2 regions of the Rothia endophytica genome follow, and region 2 is predicted to be linked to the other one. Evidence: riboswitches for the same ligand, from Rfam matches in the RefSeq annotation. Region 2 holds a riboswitch; the other holds the start of a gene.
What was found. Region 2 has a riboswitch for S-adenosylmethionine ahead of ABD982_RS08325 (ABC transporter ATP-binding protein). Riboswitches for the same ligand answer to the same signal wherever they lie in the genome.

Region 1: it holds a riboswitch for S-adenosylmethionine, as region 2 does, so the genes downstream of both, ABD982_RS08150 (nuclease PIN) here and ABD982_RS08325 (ABC transporter ATP-binding protein) in region 2, are expected to answer to the same signal.

Annotation. Positions count from the first base shown of each region.
Region 1 is NZ_BAABKP010000002.1:353,190-356,592, reverse strand. Features, by position in the region: gene ABD982_RS08155 (DEAD/DEAH box helicase) at 1-1,389, opposite strand, end outside; SAM riboswitch class IV at 1,630-1,757, shown strand; gene ABD982_RS08150 (nuclease PIN) at 1,793-1,993, shown strand; gene ABD982_RS08145 (PIN domain-containing protein) at 1,990-2,430, shown strand; gene ABD982_RS08140 (SDR family NAD(P)-dependent oxidoreductase) at 2,447-3,220, opposite strand; gene ABD982_RS08135 (cell division protein PerM) at 3,322-3,403, shown strand, end outside.
Region 2 is NZ_BAABKP010000003.1:34,211-37,613, reverse strand. Features, by position in the region: gene ABD982_RS08335 (ABC transporter permease) at 1-156, opposite strand, end outside; gene ABD982_RS08330 (aliphatic sulfonate ABC transporter substrate-binding protein) at 159-1,202, opposite strand; gene ABD982_RS08325 (ABC transporter ATP-binding protein) at 1,289-2,086, opposite strand; SAM riboswitch class I at 2,092-2,184, opposite strand; SAM riboswitch class IV at 2,362-2,464, shown strand; gene ABD982_RS08320 (LLM class flavin-dependent oxidoreductase) at 2,557-3,403, shown strand, end outside.

The DNA of each region.
Region 1 (3,403 bases), on a different contig from region 2:
CACATCGGCGGCCGGTACGGTGACCGATTCACCGGACACCAGAGCTTCGGCCACCGGTTCCAGCGGCTCTGCCAGCGGAATCAACACCAGCTGGGCCTCAGCGTCGAGCCAGGAGGGGCGGTGGTTCTCACCGTCTACCGAGCTGCCTTCACTCGGCACCGCTACTTGATCGAGGTGAGCTAGGGCAGAGGGCAGAGCGGACTCCCAACGGGCGGCGGTGGCAGCATCCACATAATGTTTTTGGGCAGCCCCACTCAGTGCAATAAAACCGCGGCGGGTGACGCCTAGTTTGTGGGTCAGGTTGGCCGGCAGGGTGTAGCCACCCCAGCGCAGAATGGGGGTAAGGCGCAGAGCATCGCTGCTACTGCCGCGTTCAGGTACTCTTTCAAGGCTGAGCTCTACCGCAGGCTCGTCAGCTACCGCTAAACCTGCCTCTTGTCCATCAAGTAGGATAGGCAAATTCAACTCATCTGCGGACCGCAAGAGCTGCCAGAGCAGAGAGGAATCAACATTTGAAATGGATGCCCACTCGCGGTGTGAGGAATAGATGGACTGAGAACCGCGAATGACCGCATAGAACTCGGTAAACCAACTGGCATGCTCGGGGAGTAGGCCCGTGCCGGACGCCCCGGCTGCTGTGCCAGAGAATTTCTCCCAGGTCAGCCCACCCTTAATCCACTTGCCGCGGGCACCCATCATGACCGGGCGCGCCTCCAAACTAATCTTGGGGGCACCGTTATTTTTGCTCCAGCCGTACTTACCCGGCACCACCAGCCGTAAATCCAGGGCGCCGGACACCCCGTGCGTTCTGCTATCAAAGCTCGGCCGGCTAGAGAGAGAATAGGCAAGAGACCGCCGCCAGGCAGGTAACTTGGACGCTGTCCCATCAGCAGGCGGCATCGTTTCAGTGGCGTCACCAGCCGGGAGCGCCAGCTCGGCTTCCCTCTGGGCCATCTGCTGCCGCAAGTCCGCCACCAGCTTTTGTTTGTTCTCCACCGGGAGAGAAGCTACCTCGTTTTCAGCAGAAGACCGCCAGGTTGAAGAGCTAGCAGTCAGCGCTTTCTTTGCCTTAGCAGACCGGTCAATGGCGGTCAGCATCAGAGCCACCGCATGCTTGCAGTTATGGGACACAGGGCAAGAGCAATACGAGGTAAAAGATGATGACCCGGCCAGCACCTCAGCCGGAAAAATCACGGACGTCTCATAAGGTGTTGAACCGCTACCAGCCACCTGACCCGTCAGCGTCCGGGCGCCTTCATCGTAGGTGTAGCGCACCACCATGCCATCGCGCATATACCGCTGACCGCGCGTATAGGCCCCGTGACCCACCTGCCGAATCAAGGCAGGGGCAGTCACGGGAATCTCGGGGAAAGCAGAAGTGGATGACACAGTAACCTCGGTGCGAAATCTAATAAACCGGGGCAAATTCAAAAGCGGATAATCGTTGAAGCTTCCCTCAGTGGGTGAAAAACGAGTACATTCGACTTCTGAATAAACCTAGTCTTCTAGCTTATCGCAGAAGCAAAGGGTGCAACTGGTGGACAGGTAGCTACCGGTCTTGATCTGCTCAACCAAATGGTGAGAAACCTGTTTACAGGCTGGGCGGGTGTAGGTTAGAGTTTTAACCAGCTTCAAGAGTTTCAACTGCTAAGCTCCGACTTTAGTTGAACGCCAACCCCATGTTCACGGGTGGCTCGGATGACGAAGCGGTCTGCATCGCGCATATCAGCGCTGTTTGGTGTAGACAAGAGCACGTTATGAAAGGAACGCGCACCTTACGCGCAAAGGCACCATGTCAAATGCTCGCCCCCACATCTCTGTCCAGAAGAATATCTCTGCTGCATCTGTACCTGCCCGCGGTGGTTTTACCGCGATGAGTATTCAGGACTACACTCGTATTTCGAACGAGCGTAGCGAGTTCCTGAATTTCTTGCTGGCTCCTAACCCGAGCGGCATCCCTGCTACTGAATACGGTGTTCTGAAAGCTGCATGAGCCAGGTAGGTCTTCTTCTTGATTCGGACGTCCTTGCCGAGATCCGCAAGGTAAACCCTCACCCCACTGTGGTGGCGTTTTTGCGCCGCAGCTCCTACCGCACTCTCTACATTTCGGTGCTGAGCCTTGGTGAGCTAAAGGGTCTCTACCCCTACCCCGAGACAGACCGCTGGTTGGCTGAGCTCACCGACCGCTTTAGCGATCACGTGCTGGACGTGGACGCCCGAGTCTCCCTGGAATGGGCCGGACGGCACGCCGAACCTAAGTTACACGCGGTGGGCTCAGCGGCGTCCACCCCATTACCAACCGCTGCCCTGGAAGGTCTGATGAGCGCCACAGCGGCGGTACATGAGCTTGAAATTATCTCATCTAAGGCAGAGGTCTATCGCAGCTGGGGCGTGCCCGCCTCAAATCCCTGGCTCGACGGCACCTCATGACACCCCTGCTGTTCCTCTAATAGTTGCGTGTGCGCGCAATCAGCCTGGCTACCGCTGCCCGGGGCAGAACCTTGGTGAGGCCCACCGCAACCTTGTAGGGTACTGAGGGCACGCAGAGTGCTTTGCCCCGGTGACTAGCAGCAGTGGCGTCCGCTACTACCCTCTGCGGGGTCAACCAGAGAAAACCAGGTAGGGAAGGGGCTACTTGCCCCATGGCGTCGTGGAATTCTGAGTGGGTGAGACCCGGGCAGACTGCTGTGACGGTGATGCCGCGCGGTGCGTACTGTAGGTTGGCTGACTCTGAGATAGACACCAAAAATCTTTTGACCGCTGAGTAGGTGCCGCCGGGGGTGAAGGCTGCCACCGAGGCGACGTTAATGATGCGCCCCCTGCCCCTGGGCAGCATGGTAGTGATAGCGGTGTGCATGAGCAGCAACGGAACTTTAGCGAGAACATCCACCTGCGCCAGGTGCTGCTGGGCAGTGGCAGCGTCGAAAGAGCTGCCTAAACCGAAGCCTGCATTGTTGACCAGAATTTCCACCGGAGCTTCATCCTGCTGTAAACGGGCTACCAGGCGCTCTAAATCATCGGGATTGAGCAGGTCAGCGGGAAGCACCTCAACATTGACACCGCACTCCGCCCGCAGGTGCTCAGCCAGATCTTGCAGCGGGTCAACCCTGCGAGCTGTCAGCACCAAATGGTAACCGGCCGCGGCGTACTGGCGCGCAAATTCGGCGCCGATGCCAGCGGAGGCACCAGTAATCAGAACGTAGGATGGGTCAATGCTCATAGGTGCACTTTACCTAACATGCCCAACATCATTCGGGGAACTTGCTGTAAAGGCGCCGAGCGCTTGGGTATCAGCAAACGAAACATGACATGATAAAAGCGATGAAAACACCAGCCCGCCCCCCGCGTTCTTTACCCATGCCCCTGTGGTTGCAGGGTGCCGTTGAGCTTGCCCTCGTTGCAG
Region 2 (3,403 bases):
TGCCAGCAGAGTGAGAGGAAGCAGAGCGCCTAACCAGGGCAGCCAGCGGTGGCCTCGGGTGCTCAGTTGCACGGGCCGTGAGGACGCCCCCGCCCGGCTACGTGCTACTCGCTTAGTTTCGGCGGGGCGGGTATCAGTGGCTGGAAGCAAAGACATGGCTATTCACTCACCAGAGCCGAGATATGTGCAGGGTCAGCCTGGGTGGCAAAGGAATCGTGGATGAGACTGCCCAAAGCGGAGTCCACATCAGCCTGGGTGGCGACGTCCCCGGACTCAACCAGGTAAGGGCCAACCCTTGTCAGCACGGTGCGCTGGGCCTCCCCGGGCACGTTATCAATGTCTAGATTGGTTCGTTCCCAGACGGTGCGTGCGGTTTCTAGCGTGACACCCGATTCATCCGCCAGAATCTGAATGGCCTCATCTTCGTTAGCTAGAGCCCACTCGCGGGCGTACTCGTAGGTATCAACAATGGTCTGAGCAGACTCGGGATCAGAAGCGATGAAGTCCTCAGTAGCGTTCAAAAAGCCGTAGGTATTGAAGTCAACGTTGCGGTAGAAGAGGATGTTTCCGTCTTCAATTTCAGTGCCCGCCATGATGGGGTCTAGCCCGCTCCAGGCATCCACCGAGCCCTTGGTGAGAGCGGTGCGGCCGTCAGCGTGCTGGAGCTGCTCGATCGTGACATCCTGCGGTGATACATTGTTTTCTTCAAGTGCCTGGAGCAGGAAGAAGTAGGGGTCGGTACCCTTGGTGACTGCAACTGACTTACCGGCCAAGTCTGCAACCGAGGTGATACCGGAGTCGGGGGTGGTGACCAGAGCAGCCCATTCTGGCTGGGAGTAGAGGTCAATCACCTGAATGGGGGAGCCGTTCGACCGGGCAAGGAGCGCCGCTGACCCGGCGGTTGAGCCGACGTCAAGAACCCCAGACCGCAGAGCCTCATTAGCCTTATTCGACCCCGCTGACTGCACCCATTCCACGGTCTTACCCTCATCCTGGAGAGCAGTCTCTAGCCACCCTTTTTCCTTGATGATGAGGGAGAGCGGGTTATAGGTGGCGTAGTCGACAGTGATTGTGGTGTCCGCGGCTGAGGCTGAGACTGAGGCCTCAGGGGTTGCGTTTTCACCTGCCAGGCAGCCGGTCAGTAGCAGGGTGCCAGCGGCCAGGAGGGCGGAGGATTGGGCGAAACGAGAAAAGATTGACACGGGGTTTCCTTGAAATTTCGTAGTGTGTAGGTGCAAGAAGCAAGGGCCAGGTGGGGCAGATACCCGGTAAAGTAGAGGGCTGATACTTAGTGCTCTTCGACGCCGAGCTCAGCCAGCAATTCTTTGCGCAACAAAGCGAGGTCTAGATCCCCGCGATCACGGGGCCGGTGCCCGGGAACCTCAACCGTTCGGGTAATAGTGGCAGGCGAGTGCGGATCAGATGTGCCTAGCACAATCACGCGATCTGATAGGTAAAGAGCTTCTTCCACATCGTGGGTAACCAATAGGATGGTTGCGGGGTCCTGAGCATGAATATCCAGCAGCAAATCCTGCATTTTGATACGCGTCAGGGCATCCAGCGCACCAAAAGGCTCATCGAGCAGAAGGACGCCGGGGTTACGTGCTAGCGCTCTCGCCAGGGATGCCCGCTGCGCCATGCCTCCTGAAATCTCGCGGGGGCGATGCGCCGCATAATCCCCCAACCCCACCAACCGCAAGAGGGCATCAACATGCTGCCGAGCGTCGTCCTTAGGGGTGCCCTTGGGTAGCCCCAGAGCCACATTCTTAGCAATAGACCGCCAGGGTAAAAGCCTGGGCTCCTGAAACCCAATAGCTACCCGTGAATCTAGGCCACGAACGGCAGCGCCGTCGATGGTGACCTCACCCGCGCTGGCTGCTTCCAAACCAGCCGCTACACGTAGCAGCGTTGATTTACCGCAGCCTGAGGAACCAATAATCGAAATAATCTCACCCGGATAGGCGGTGAACGAAACACCTTCGAGGACCGTGTGGACTGCCCCGCGCTCGCCGGCGAAGCTCTTAGCGATGCCCGAGAAGCTGATGTCACAGGCGGTGAGGGTGTGCTGTAGCGTGAGTGCGCTCATTGCTTTCTCCATCGTTTCTTGGCGTTAGCACCGGCCCCTATTGTGGGTGGTTGCTGCGACGTCGTGGAGCCAAGTCTCTCGGTCGCTCTGGATGGTTATCGGTGGCTTCAGCCTATGGGCACGGTGCCTGAAAATCTAGCCTGTGACGCCTCTTAACGTTTGTGACGCTCCGTGACAGCCAGCCGTCCGTAACAGAACCCAACCCGGTTCACAGTGTGAAACAGAGCCCCTGAACTTTGCCTCAGCGCCCCCTCACCTGGTTAGACTAAAACCGCGATCATGAGACCCAACGCTAAGCTCTGGCTCGTTGGGCGGCAACCCTCTCCCGTAGCGGGGTGCCCCAGATGAGGATCCGGCAGATAACTGCAAGTACGGCGCAACCAGGCGCCACCTTCACAAGAGGTTAGGCGCCATTTTTGTATCGCTAGCCAGGCACGGGGTGTGAGGGCCGACCCGAAAGGCACCGGTTCATGACCGAGAAGAAGCGCATCGTCGTCAACGCGTTCGATATGACCACCACCAGCCACCAGAGCTTCGGCACCTGGCGTCACCCCCGCAACCGCGCCGATGAATACAACACCATCGAATACTGGACTGATCTGGCAAAGGTCTGCGAAAAGGGCCTTTTCGACGCTATCTTCATCGCCGACGTGGTGGGCGTCTACGACGTCTACAAGAACTCGGTGGCCGATGCCCTGCGCGACGGCGCGCAGGTTCCGGTGGGCGACCCCTTCCTGCAGATCTCAGCGATGGCAGCGGTTACCAAAAACATTGGCTTCGGCGTCACCGCAGCTGCCACGTACAACCAGCCTTATACCCTGGCACGGTCCTACTCCACCCTTGATCACTTGACCCGCGGCCGCGTGGGCTTCAACGTGGTGACCAGTTACCTGGCGTCAGCTGCTGAGAATCAGGGCCTGCCAGCTCAGATCCCGCACGATACCCGCTACGAGATCGCAGATGAGTTCTTGGATGTTTGCTACAAACTCTGGGAAGGTTCCTGGGAGGACGGCGCGGTGCTACGTGACCGTGAAAATGGTATCTTCGCTGACCCCACCAAGGTGCACCCCATCGAGCACAAGGGGAAGCATTTCACCGTGCCCGGTATCGCCCTGTCTGAGCCCTCACCCCAGCGCACCCCGGTCATTTTCCAGGCGGGCGCATCATCCCGCGGCCAGCAGTTTGCTGGAAAGCACGCTGAGGCTATTTTCATCACCGCCCTGCGCCCCCACTTGACCAAGGTGCTGACCGGCCGCATCCGCGACGCTGTTGAAGCAGCGGGCCGTAACCGTGATGATGCCAAGATTCTTGCCATGC